DNA from 3 places in the Rouxiella badensis genome. Region 2 is predicted to be linked to each of the others. Evidence: predicted binding sites of a transcription regulator. Region 2 holds the regulator's gene; each other region holds the start of a gene.

Region 1 (3,212 bases), 1.5 Mb from region 2:
ATAGCTTATGAAGCGGCGCGCTGCGAGGCGGGACGCATATCCTGCCAATGGCTTTCCAGCCAGCTGATACAATCAGCGCGCAATGCCGGCCCAAAAATCGGCTGCCAGCCCGCAGGAATTTCGCTGAAATCCGGCCACAGGCTGAACTGCTTCTCCTCGTTTTCCAGGATCAGACTGCGCTGATTTTCGTCATCGAAGGGGTTAAGCTTTTCCATGCTGAGCTCCTGACTTGATTGAATTTAATGAAAAAGAGAGAGAGGGCTGACGAGCGATGAATTTCTCGGCCCAAAGCGCCTGCAGGCCGTCAACCAATCCACCGCGCCAGCACAGCGCGTCGTGTCCGCCTTCAACGATGCGGTAATGCACGCTGTGATTGGAGTCCTGCAGAATGTTGACCAGGCTGTCGTTCACCTGATGAATCAGGCCTTCATGCCTACCGGCCTCCATAAATATTCTGAGTGCGGCGTTCTGCCCCAGTCCCTGCTGCACCTGTTTTGGCAGCCAGCAGGCGTCTTCGGGCACCGTGTGGCGCTGCAGCATATCGCGACGCGGCCACCAAAATGAGCCGGACTGTGCCAGCACGCAGCCAAAGCGTTGCGGCCAGTGAAGCGCGGCGTACAGCGACGACAGCCCGCCAAAGCTTTGCCCTGCGACTACGGTTTTGGACGGGCTGCGCGTATGAGGCGCCAGGCTCGCGACCTCCGGCAGCAGCTCTTCCTGCACGGCTAACCAGAAATCAGGGTTGCAGGTGAGCTCTTCGCTGCGGTGCTGGGTGTCGATCGCCTCAATCAGCACGTACACCGCTTCGGGCAATTTTCCCTGCGCCGTTTGCTGCATCAGCGGTTCCCAAATCGGCATTTTCTGCGACCAGAATTGGCCGTCGAGCAGGATAGCCAACGGGCGCGATGCGGGGTTCTCACTTTCACCGGTGGTATAGATCCACACCTTGCGCTCATTGCCAAGACGAGAGCTATTCCACTGATAACGCTGTATTTTAGCTGGCGGTGCGGGCATACAGAGTCCGCTGGAGGTGGCGTAACAGTCAAAATCTTGCCAGGCAGGCTGGGCAGGTGCATCCGGCAGGCTTACGCCGGAAAGCGCGTGGCCCTTCGCACCGGGCCAGCTGCGAGTTGGATTCAGTAGATCATGGCTCGCGCTGGCAAAAATGCTTCTCCACCAGCTGCGCACCGCAAACATACGGCCGAACGCATCTTCTGCATCATCGGGAACACCGCGGTCCTCGACGCTCGGGATAAAGCTGTAGCTGCCGCGCCAGTCGGATTTCAGTTCGATTTGCCAGTGCCAGACGTCGGTTCCACTCAGGCGCTGTAGGCTTTGAGGCGGCGATGACTGATGGTGATCGGTAAGACAGTTAATGTTGATCCAGACCCGTTTGTAGGCGGAGGTAAATTCACTCCCCTGCGGATCGCGCCAGAAGAAGGTGACTTTGCATCGCCCCTCACCGGAGGGCTCTATCCAGGGCGTACCCCGTCGAGCGACTTCCAGCCACCAACCGCTGCTCCCTGCATGCTTGCTGTTTAACAGCGTTTCGCTCGCTGATGTCGACAGCCTGTCTAAACAATCTGGTTTCAAAACAATTACTCTTGTTATGATTCAAAAACATTAAACGGTACAGAGAATAGTATTGATAATTATTTTCATTTGCAATAGCGTGTAACCAACCATGAAAATAACGGCGTGATGTTTTGTGCAGGATTGACGCTAACGCGGGTAACTTGCTGGCAGTGTTAGTTTTTGAGGGGATATTGTTAGGCTTAATTCTGACTCCGCGTACCAAACACACGGAGTCAGTCGAGGCGAACCTATTGGCTCATCGCAGATTTTTTCTTCATTTCATCTTTCTTCATCTTGCCTTTAGACATCGAATCTTTGGACATAGAATCTTTGGACATAGAATCCTTAGACATCGCGTCTTTAGACATCCCCATACTGTCTTTCTTGACCACTGGCTTTTTCATCGCATCCTCAGCGTGTGCGCCCATCATGCCCAACATCAATGTTGAAGAGATCAAAACAGCGATTAACTTTTTCATAGTATTTCCTTCTAAGGTAAGAAAATGCACGGAGTGTGCAGGGTCATTCAGAATTCGTCTTTAGCTACCGCCAAACCAGTTGTACCCCTGATCCTCCCAATATCCGCCGGGATAGGCGTTAGTCACCTCAATCACCTTGATATGTTTTGGATTCTTGTAGCCAAGCTTGGTCGGCATTCTTAATTTCATAGGGAAGCCATACTGACGCGGCAAAATCTGACCGTCATAAGTCAATGCCAGCAACGTTTGGGGATGCAGCGCAGTCGCCATATCAATGCTGGTGTAATAGTCATCAGCGCATTTGAAGCTCACGTATTTAGCATTGAGATCCGCACCGACCAGCTTCAAGAAAGTTGAAAATGGAACCCCTCCCCACTTACCGACTGCGCTCCAGCCTTCTACACAGATATGACGGGTTATCTGGCTGACCTGAGCCATCTGATAAAGTTGAGTCAGCGACCAACTGGATTTGTCCAATACATTGCCCGCTATCTGCAGACGGTAAGTCTGGGCATCCACCTCTGGAGCCTCCTCTTCGCCGTAAAAGGCGTTAAAAGGAAAGGGGCGAGTTATCATCGATTCGGCATATTCCGGTGCCAGACGATCCGCGCCAAAGAGCCACGCCTGTACTCTGTCGTTAAAGCCGGAAATTGCAACCAAGGCCTTTTCCACACTGCTGTTATCGCTGATATCACAGCCCGTGAGCATCACCATCCCGCCAAGCGTCAGGCCCTGTCGCAAAAAATGGCGGCGGGAGGTTGACCCGAGCTTACGAGCAATCAAGCGCTGAGCCTCATGGATCACGTCCTGCGTATCGGCATTCGGAATAATGATTTTGCTGTCTTTTTTTCTCATGATGGCCTCAGCGTCCGCGCAGCATTGCCAGTAATGTTCTGGGTACCAACATCACCATAATTAAATGGACGGCGACAAAACCGACCATCGCTGACATGGCAAAAAAGTGTACGTAGCGAGCAGCATCAAACCCGCCCATCAAGGTTCTTAATAATGGAAACTGCACCGATTTCCACACCACCAGCCCGGAGACCACCAACAGGACGCCATCTGCCATGACGAACAGATAAGCAACGCGCTGCACCGTGTTGTAATGACGTAAATCGTTGTGCGCCAGCTTGCCTTTCACGGCGGCAAGAAGAT
Region 2 (3,212 bases):
TTAGGGTTTATTAACCCGAAATGTGTAACCATCTCATCTGAAAAGGGCTTAGGTCGCTTTTCGATGTAACTTCCCTAGTTGTACCGCTACCTATGGCAAAAGAACAACTGGATCGCACGACGCTTGATCTGTTCGCAGACGATCGCCGTCCGGGACGTCCAAAAACAAATCCGCTTTCTCGCGATGAACAGCTCAGGATTAACAAGCGTAATCAGCTTCGCCGTGACAAAAACAACGGTTTACGTCGCGTAGAGCTGAAGATCAATGCTGAAGCTGTGGATGCGCTAAACAAGTTGGCGGAACAACAAAATATCAGTCGTAGCGAGCTGATTGAACAGATGCTGCTGTCACATCTGAACGGTCAGGATAGCTAGTCATCGTATTCTGATGCGGGCGGGTAACTCTTTCGGTTACCCGCCGTTAGCGTTTCATCTTGTAAACTTCCGCAACAGAGCACACAAAGGCGATAACGCTTGCCTGAATTGCCCGATAAACTATTCACATCAAAAATACGGGTATGCATCCTAAACAGGTCCGCATTAACATTGGCGTCACTAAATCCGTGCTTCAACGGGGTATTCACGCAGCCTGATGCGGATGAGAATATGTTCTCTCTCCGCCGAGTTTGTTATCATCCTGCATAAATTGACTCGCACGCCGCGGACGAAAAAGCAGACTCTCTGAGTCTATTAAAGAACAAGAGGTTAGATAAGCTTATGGCAGTAGTAGGTATCTTCTTTGGTTCCGACACCGGAAACACCGAAAACATCGCAAAAATGATCCAGAAGCAGTTGGGTAAAGATGTTGCTGACGTTCAGGACATCGCCAAAAGCAGCAAAGAAGATCTGGAAAAATACGATATTCTGCTGATCGGTATCCCGACCTGGTATTACGGTGAAGCACAGTGTGACTGGGACGATTTTTTCCCAACGCTGGAAGAGATAGATTTTGAAGGCAAGCTGGTTGCGCTGTTCGGCTGCGGCGACCAGGAAGACTACGCAGAGTACTTCTGTGACGCAATGGGCACCGTACGCGATATTATTGAACCACGCGGCGCCGTGATTGTCGGACATTGGTCTACCGAAGGTTACCACTACGAAGCGTCTAAAGGCATGGCGGACGACAAGCATTTCATCGGTTTGGCTATCGACGAAGACCGTCAACCAGAGCTGACCAACGAACGTGTTGACGCCTGGGTTAAACAAATTAGTGAAGAGTTGAGCCTCGCTGAGATTATCGGTTAATCCCACACAAAGGCTAAGGCCCTGAATCATTAGGGTTAAACCTGAAAGGGCCAAACTATCACTGAAATTAACAATTTAACTCGCACAAAATTGTAACTTTCAGCTGTATCAAGGTACACTTACTGTATCTGGTTTTATTATTCCTGCCTTTTTGAGAAACAACATTCAGGCAGGAACGATTTTTGTGAACAGCCCACCGTTTTCATTAACGTGATTAGCATAGTGACAGGACTAAATCCGCATGACTGACAACAACACCGCACTGAAGAAAGCCGGCTTAAAGGTCACGCTTCCACGCTTGAAAATCCTGGAAGTGTTGCAAGCCCCGGCAGGTCATCACGTCAGTGCGGAAGATTTGTACAAAGAACTGATTGATATGGGCGAAGAAATTGGTCTTGCCACGGTTTACCGTGTCCTGAACCAGTTTGACGACGCCGGCATTGTTACCCGCCACAACTTTGAAGGCGGCAAGTCTGTATTTGAACTGACTCAGCAGCATCACCATGACCACTTGATCTGCCTCGACTGCGGTCGTGTGATCGAATTCCGCGACGAATACATCGAAGCGCGTCAGCGTGAAATTGCAAAAACCCACGGCATCAAATTAACCAACCACAGCCTCTATCTTTACGGCCACTGCGAAGCAGGCAACTGTATTGAAGACGAAACGCTGCACGGTAAAGGCTAATACCTTGCCCAAGTTCTGTCTCTCAGGGATAAGAGCAGAGCTGGAAATAAAATGACCGCTGAAAAGCGGTTTTTTTATGCCTGCGGTTTAAGATTCAGGCATAAAAAAACGCAGCCAATGGCTGCGTTTTCAATTAAGTCAGCGCATCAATTATGCGACTGGCTTACTTTCCCAGTTGTCGCGCAGCCCCACGGTGCGGTTAAACACCAGGTGCTCGGCGGTAGAGTAAGTGCTGTCGGCGCAGAAGTAACCTTCACGCTCAAACTGCAGGCTCACACCAACCTCTGCATTCGCCAGGCTCGGCTCAACAAAACCGTTGGCGATGACCAGAGACTCTGGGTTGATGGTGGTCAGGAAGTCTTCCGCCTGACCCGGGTTCGCTACGCTGAACAGACGGTCATACAGGCGGAACTCAGCAGGCTTGCCTTCTGAAGCAGAAACCCAGTGGATCACACCTTTAACCTTGCGGCCATCGGCAGGATCTTTACTCAGGGTATCCACGTCATAGCGACAGAAAATCGTCGTGATATTGCCTTCGGCGTCTTTCTCGATGCGTTCTGCTTTAATCACGTAGGCATTGCGCAGGCGGACTTCTTTTCCCAGCACCAGACGCTTGTACTGCTTATTGGCCTCTTCGCGGAAGTCAGCCTGATCGATGTAAATTTCAGCGGTAAACGGCACGTCACGTGAGCCCATTTCTGGCTTGCTCGGGTGATTAGGCATTTGAACCCACTGAACCGCATCGCCGGCAAAGTTCTCGATGATCACTTTAACCGGGTTAATGACGGCCATTGCACGCGGTGCATTCTCGTTGAGGTCATCACGGATACAGGATTCCAGCGCCGCCATTTCGACGTTGTTGTCCTGCTTGGTCACGCCGATACGACGGCAGAATTCGCGAATAGACTTGGCGGTATAGCCACGGCGACGCAGACCGGAAACCGTTGGCATACGCGGGTCGTCCCAGCCTTCAACAATCTTCTCGGTCACCAGCAGGCTCAGCTTGCGCTTGGACATGATGGCGTATTCGAGGTTCAGGCGAGAGAACTCGTACTGACGCGGATGGCAAGGAATGGTGATGTTATCCAATACCCAGTCGTACAGACGGCGGTTGTCCTGGAACTCCAGCGTACACAGTGAGTGGGTGATCCCTTCCAGCGCATCGGAAATGCAGTGGGTGAAATCGTACATTGGGTAGATGCACCACTTGTTGCCAGTCTGGTGATGGTCTGCAAACTTGATGCGGTACAGTACCGGGTCACGCATCACGAAGAACGGTG
Region 3 (3,212 bases), 1.5 Mb from region 2:
TAACGCGACTGGCGTTGTGATTCACGCTGAAGTTCCGCTTTCCGAGATGTTCGGTTATGCAACTCAGCTGCGTTCACTGACCAAAGGTCGTGCATCTTACTCCATGGAATTCCTGAAGTATGATGACGCGCCAAGCAACGTTGCACAGGCCGTAATCGAAGCCCGTGGTAAATAAGCCTAGGTTTTTAACACAATGATCCCGTGCTCTCTCCTTGAGGGGAGAGCACAATAGTAAGGAATATATCCGTGTCTAAAGAAAAATTTGAACGTTCCAAACCGCACGTCAACGTTGGTACTATCGGCCACGTTGACCACGGTAAAACTACCCTGACTGCTGCTATCACCACCGTTCTGGCTAAAACCTACGGCGGTTCTGCTCGTGCATTCGACCAGATCGATAACGCACCAGAAGAAAAAGCACGTGGTATCACCATCAACACTTCCCACGTTGAGTATGACACCCCATCACGTCACTACGCGCACGTTGACTGCCCAGGGCACGCCGACTACGTTAAAAACATGATCACCGGTGCTGCTCAGATGGACGGCGCTATCCTGGTTGTTGCTGCGACTGATGGCCCTATGCCACAGACTCGTGAGCACATCCTGCTGGGTCGTCAGGTTGGCGTTCCTTTCATCATCGTATTCATGAACAAATGTGACATGGTTGATGATGAAGAGCTGCTGGAACTGGTAGAAATGGAAGTTCGTGAACTTCTGTCTGCTTATGACTTCCCTGGTGATGACCTGCCAGTTGTTCGTGGTTCAGCGCTGAAAGCACTGGAAGGCGAGCCAGAGTGGGAAGCTAAAATCATCGAACTGGCTGGTTTCCTGGATTCTTACATCCCAGAACCAGAGCGCGCTATCGACAAGCCGTTCCTGCTGCCAATCGAAGACGTATTCTCCATCTCCGGTCGTGGTACCGTTGTTACCGGTCGTGTTGAGCGCGGTATCGTTAAAGTTGGTGAAGAAGTTGAAATCGTGGGTATCAAGGACACTGTTAAGTCTACTTGTACTGGCGTTGAAATGTTCCGTAAACTGCTGGACGAAGGTCGTGCAGGCGAGAACGTTGGTGTTCTGCTGCGTGGTATCAAGCGTGAAGACATCGAACGTGGTCAGGTTCTGGCTAAACCAGGTTCAATCAAACCACACACCAAATTTGACTCAGAAGTTTATATCCTGAGCAAAGATGAAGGCGGTCGTCATACTCCGTTCTTCAAAGGCTACCGTCCACAGTTCTACTTCCGTACAACTGACGTGACCGGTACCATCGAACTGCCAGAAGGCGTTGAGATGGTAATGCCTGGTGACAACGTGAACATGGTTGTTACCCTGATCCACCCAATCGCGATGGACGACGGTCTGCGTTTCGCAATCCGTGAAGGCGGCCGTACTGTAGGCGCTGGTGTTGTTGCTAAAGTTATCGCTTAATCGCTGATAAATTTAGGAATATAAAAGAGGGTGCTTAGGCACCCTTTTTTTTGCCCGTTTTCAGCAGAAGTGACAATGTAAATTTCTACAAACAGAATTGAAATAAAAACGATTCTCATTTACAGTTATGTGAATTGATTGAATATTGAGTTCCCGTATGTACGTGTGTTTGTGTAACGCAGTCACTGATAAAGTGATCCGCAAAGTCGTTCAACAGCATCAGCCACAAACGATGAAAGAGCTTCGCCAACTTTGCCCGATTGGGACTGACTGTGGTAAATGCATCAGACAAGCCAGGGAGATCTTGGTAGAGGAGCAAGATAACGCCACTTACATCATCGAGGTCGCCTGATAATTAGTAGGGGTATTTCTTTCACTCTTTGCTAAGTGGTTCTACACTCTTAGAACCTATAGCGGAGGGGATTCCTATGAAAGGCGATACCAAAATGATTTCGCACCTCAACAAGTTGCTTGGAAACGAGCTTGTTGCCATCAATCAGTATTTTCTTCACGCCAGAATGTTCAAGAACTGGGGTTTAATGCGACTTAACGGCATTGAATACCATGAATCCATCGATGAAATGAAACACGCCGATATCTACATCGAGCGTATCCTGTTCCTTGAGGGCATTCCCAATCTGCAAGATCTCGGCAAGCTTAATATCGGTGAAGACGTTGAGGAGATGCTCAAGTCTGATCTGGTGCTTGAACTCGACGGTGCCAAAGATTTACGTGAGGCCATTGCCTATGCCGATTCCATTCATGACTATGTAAGCCGCGACCTGATGATTACTATTTTGGCCGATGAAGAGCACCACATAGACTGGATAGAAACCGAGGTTGACCTGATAGGACGCGTGGGTATTCAAAATTACATTCAGACCCAGATTAAAGAAGAATCAGCAAAAGCGTCCCACTAGTCTCTCTTTACTTAATCGTTACGCAGACCATGCATAAGGGATCAGCCAGGCTGCATACTCGCTGGCTGATATAAAACTCCCCTTAGCCTTTCTCAACAGCACCTCCTCAAGCCGAAAAATCCCAGTGCCAGCATCGCTATTCTCACTGTCAGCGCAGATATCGCCCCCAAGGGAAAATACTCTAACCCAATTCAGCTACTTCACGCCGCCATTTGTAAAACTCCCGTAGCTGCGGTCATAGATGCCGTTTATCAACCTGTGTCACTCTCGCGAGAAGGGCAGGGTGTACGAAATAAACGCACTTTATTGTCAGGAGGGGTTGCTATGTTTGGTGAGTTACGTATAATGCGCGGGCTTACCTAATCTTGGTAAGCCTAATTCGATATGAATTAGTTGTCAGACAAAATAACCGTCTGGCAAACAATACTCCCGATATGGGGGTTATGTGAAGAACGATTACACTCTCCCATCAATCGAAATGGGACCGAGGAGTAATCATTTTACGTTTAAAATAATTGGAGCTCTGGTCTCATGCAGAACCAAAGAATCCGTATCCGCCTGAAAGCGTTTGATCATCGTTTGATCGATCAATCAACTGCGGAAATCGTTGAGACCGCGAAGCGCACTGGTGCGCAAGTTCGTGGTCCAATCCCGCTGCCGACCCGCAAAGAGCGCTTTACCATTCTGATTTCTCCGCACGTCAATAAAGATGCGCGCGATCAGTATGAGATTCGCACTCACAAGCGTCTGGTTGACATCGTTGAGCCAACCGAGAAAACCGTTGATGCTCTGATGCGTCTGGATCTGGCTGCTGGTGTAGACGTGCAGATCAGCCTGGGTTAATCAGGGTCATTGAGCGAT

What was found. The regulator Fur, encoded in region 2, represses iron uptake genes when iron is present. The targets are predictions, from matches to a motif close to ATAATAATGAGAACNACTATCAA.
Region 1: fes (enterochelin esterase) is a predicted target of Fur. The motif match lies at 1,640-1,662, and genes of this name have one in related genera.
Region 3: bfd (bacterioferritin-associated ferredoxin) is a predicted target of Fur. The motif match lies at 1,528-1,550, and genes of this name have one in related genera.

What each region holds. Positions count from the first base shown of each region.
Region 1 covers NZ_CP114062.1:4,426,210-4,429,421, reverse strand. Annotated here, with positions in the region: gene O1V65_RS20490 (MbtH family protein) at 6-215, opposite strand; gene fes (enterochelin esterase) at 202-1,593, opposite strand; gene O1V65_RS20480 (pentapeptide MXKDX repeat protein) at 1,824-2,054, opposite strand; gene O1V65_RS20475 (molybdopterin-dependent oxidoreductase) at 2,115-2,909, opposite strand; gene O1V65_RS20470 (cytochrome b/b6 domain-containing protein) at 2,917-3,212, opposite strand, start outside.
Region 2 covers NZ_CP114062.1:2,884,109-2,887,320, forward strand. Annotated here, with positions in the region: gene ybfE (LexA regulated protein) at 93-374, shown strand; gene fldA (flavodoxin FldA) at 717-1,244, shown strand; gene fur (ferric iron uptake transcriptional regulator) at 1,486-1,932, shown strand; gene glnS (glutamine--tRNA ligase) at 2,083-3,212, opposite strand, start outside.
Region 3 covers NZ_CP114062.1:4,384,996-4,388,207, forward strand. Annotated here, with positions in the region: gene fusA (elongation factor G) at 1-175, shown strand, start outside; gene tuf (elongation factor Tu) at 247-1,431, shown strand; gene bfd (bacterioferritin-associated ferredoxin) at 1,589-1,783, shown strand; gene bfr (bacterioferritin) at 1,860-2,351, shown strand; gene rpsJ (30S ribosomal protein S10) at 2,883-3,194, shown strand.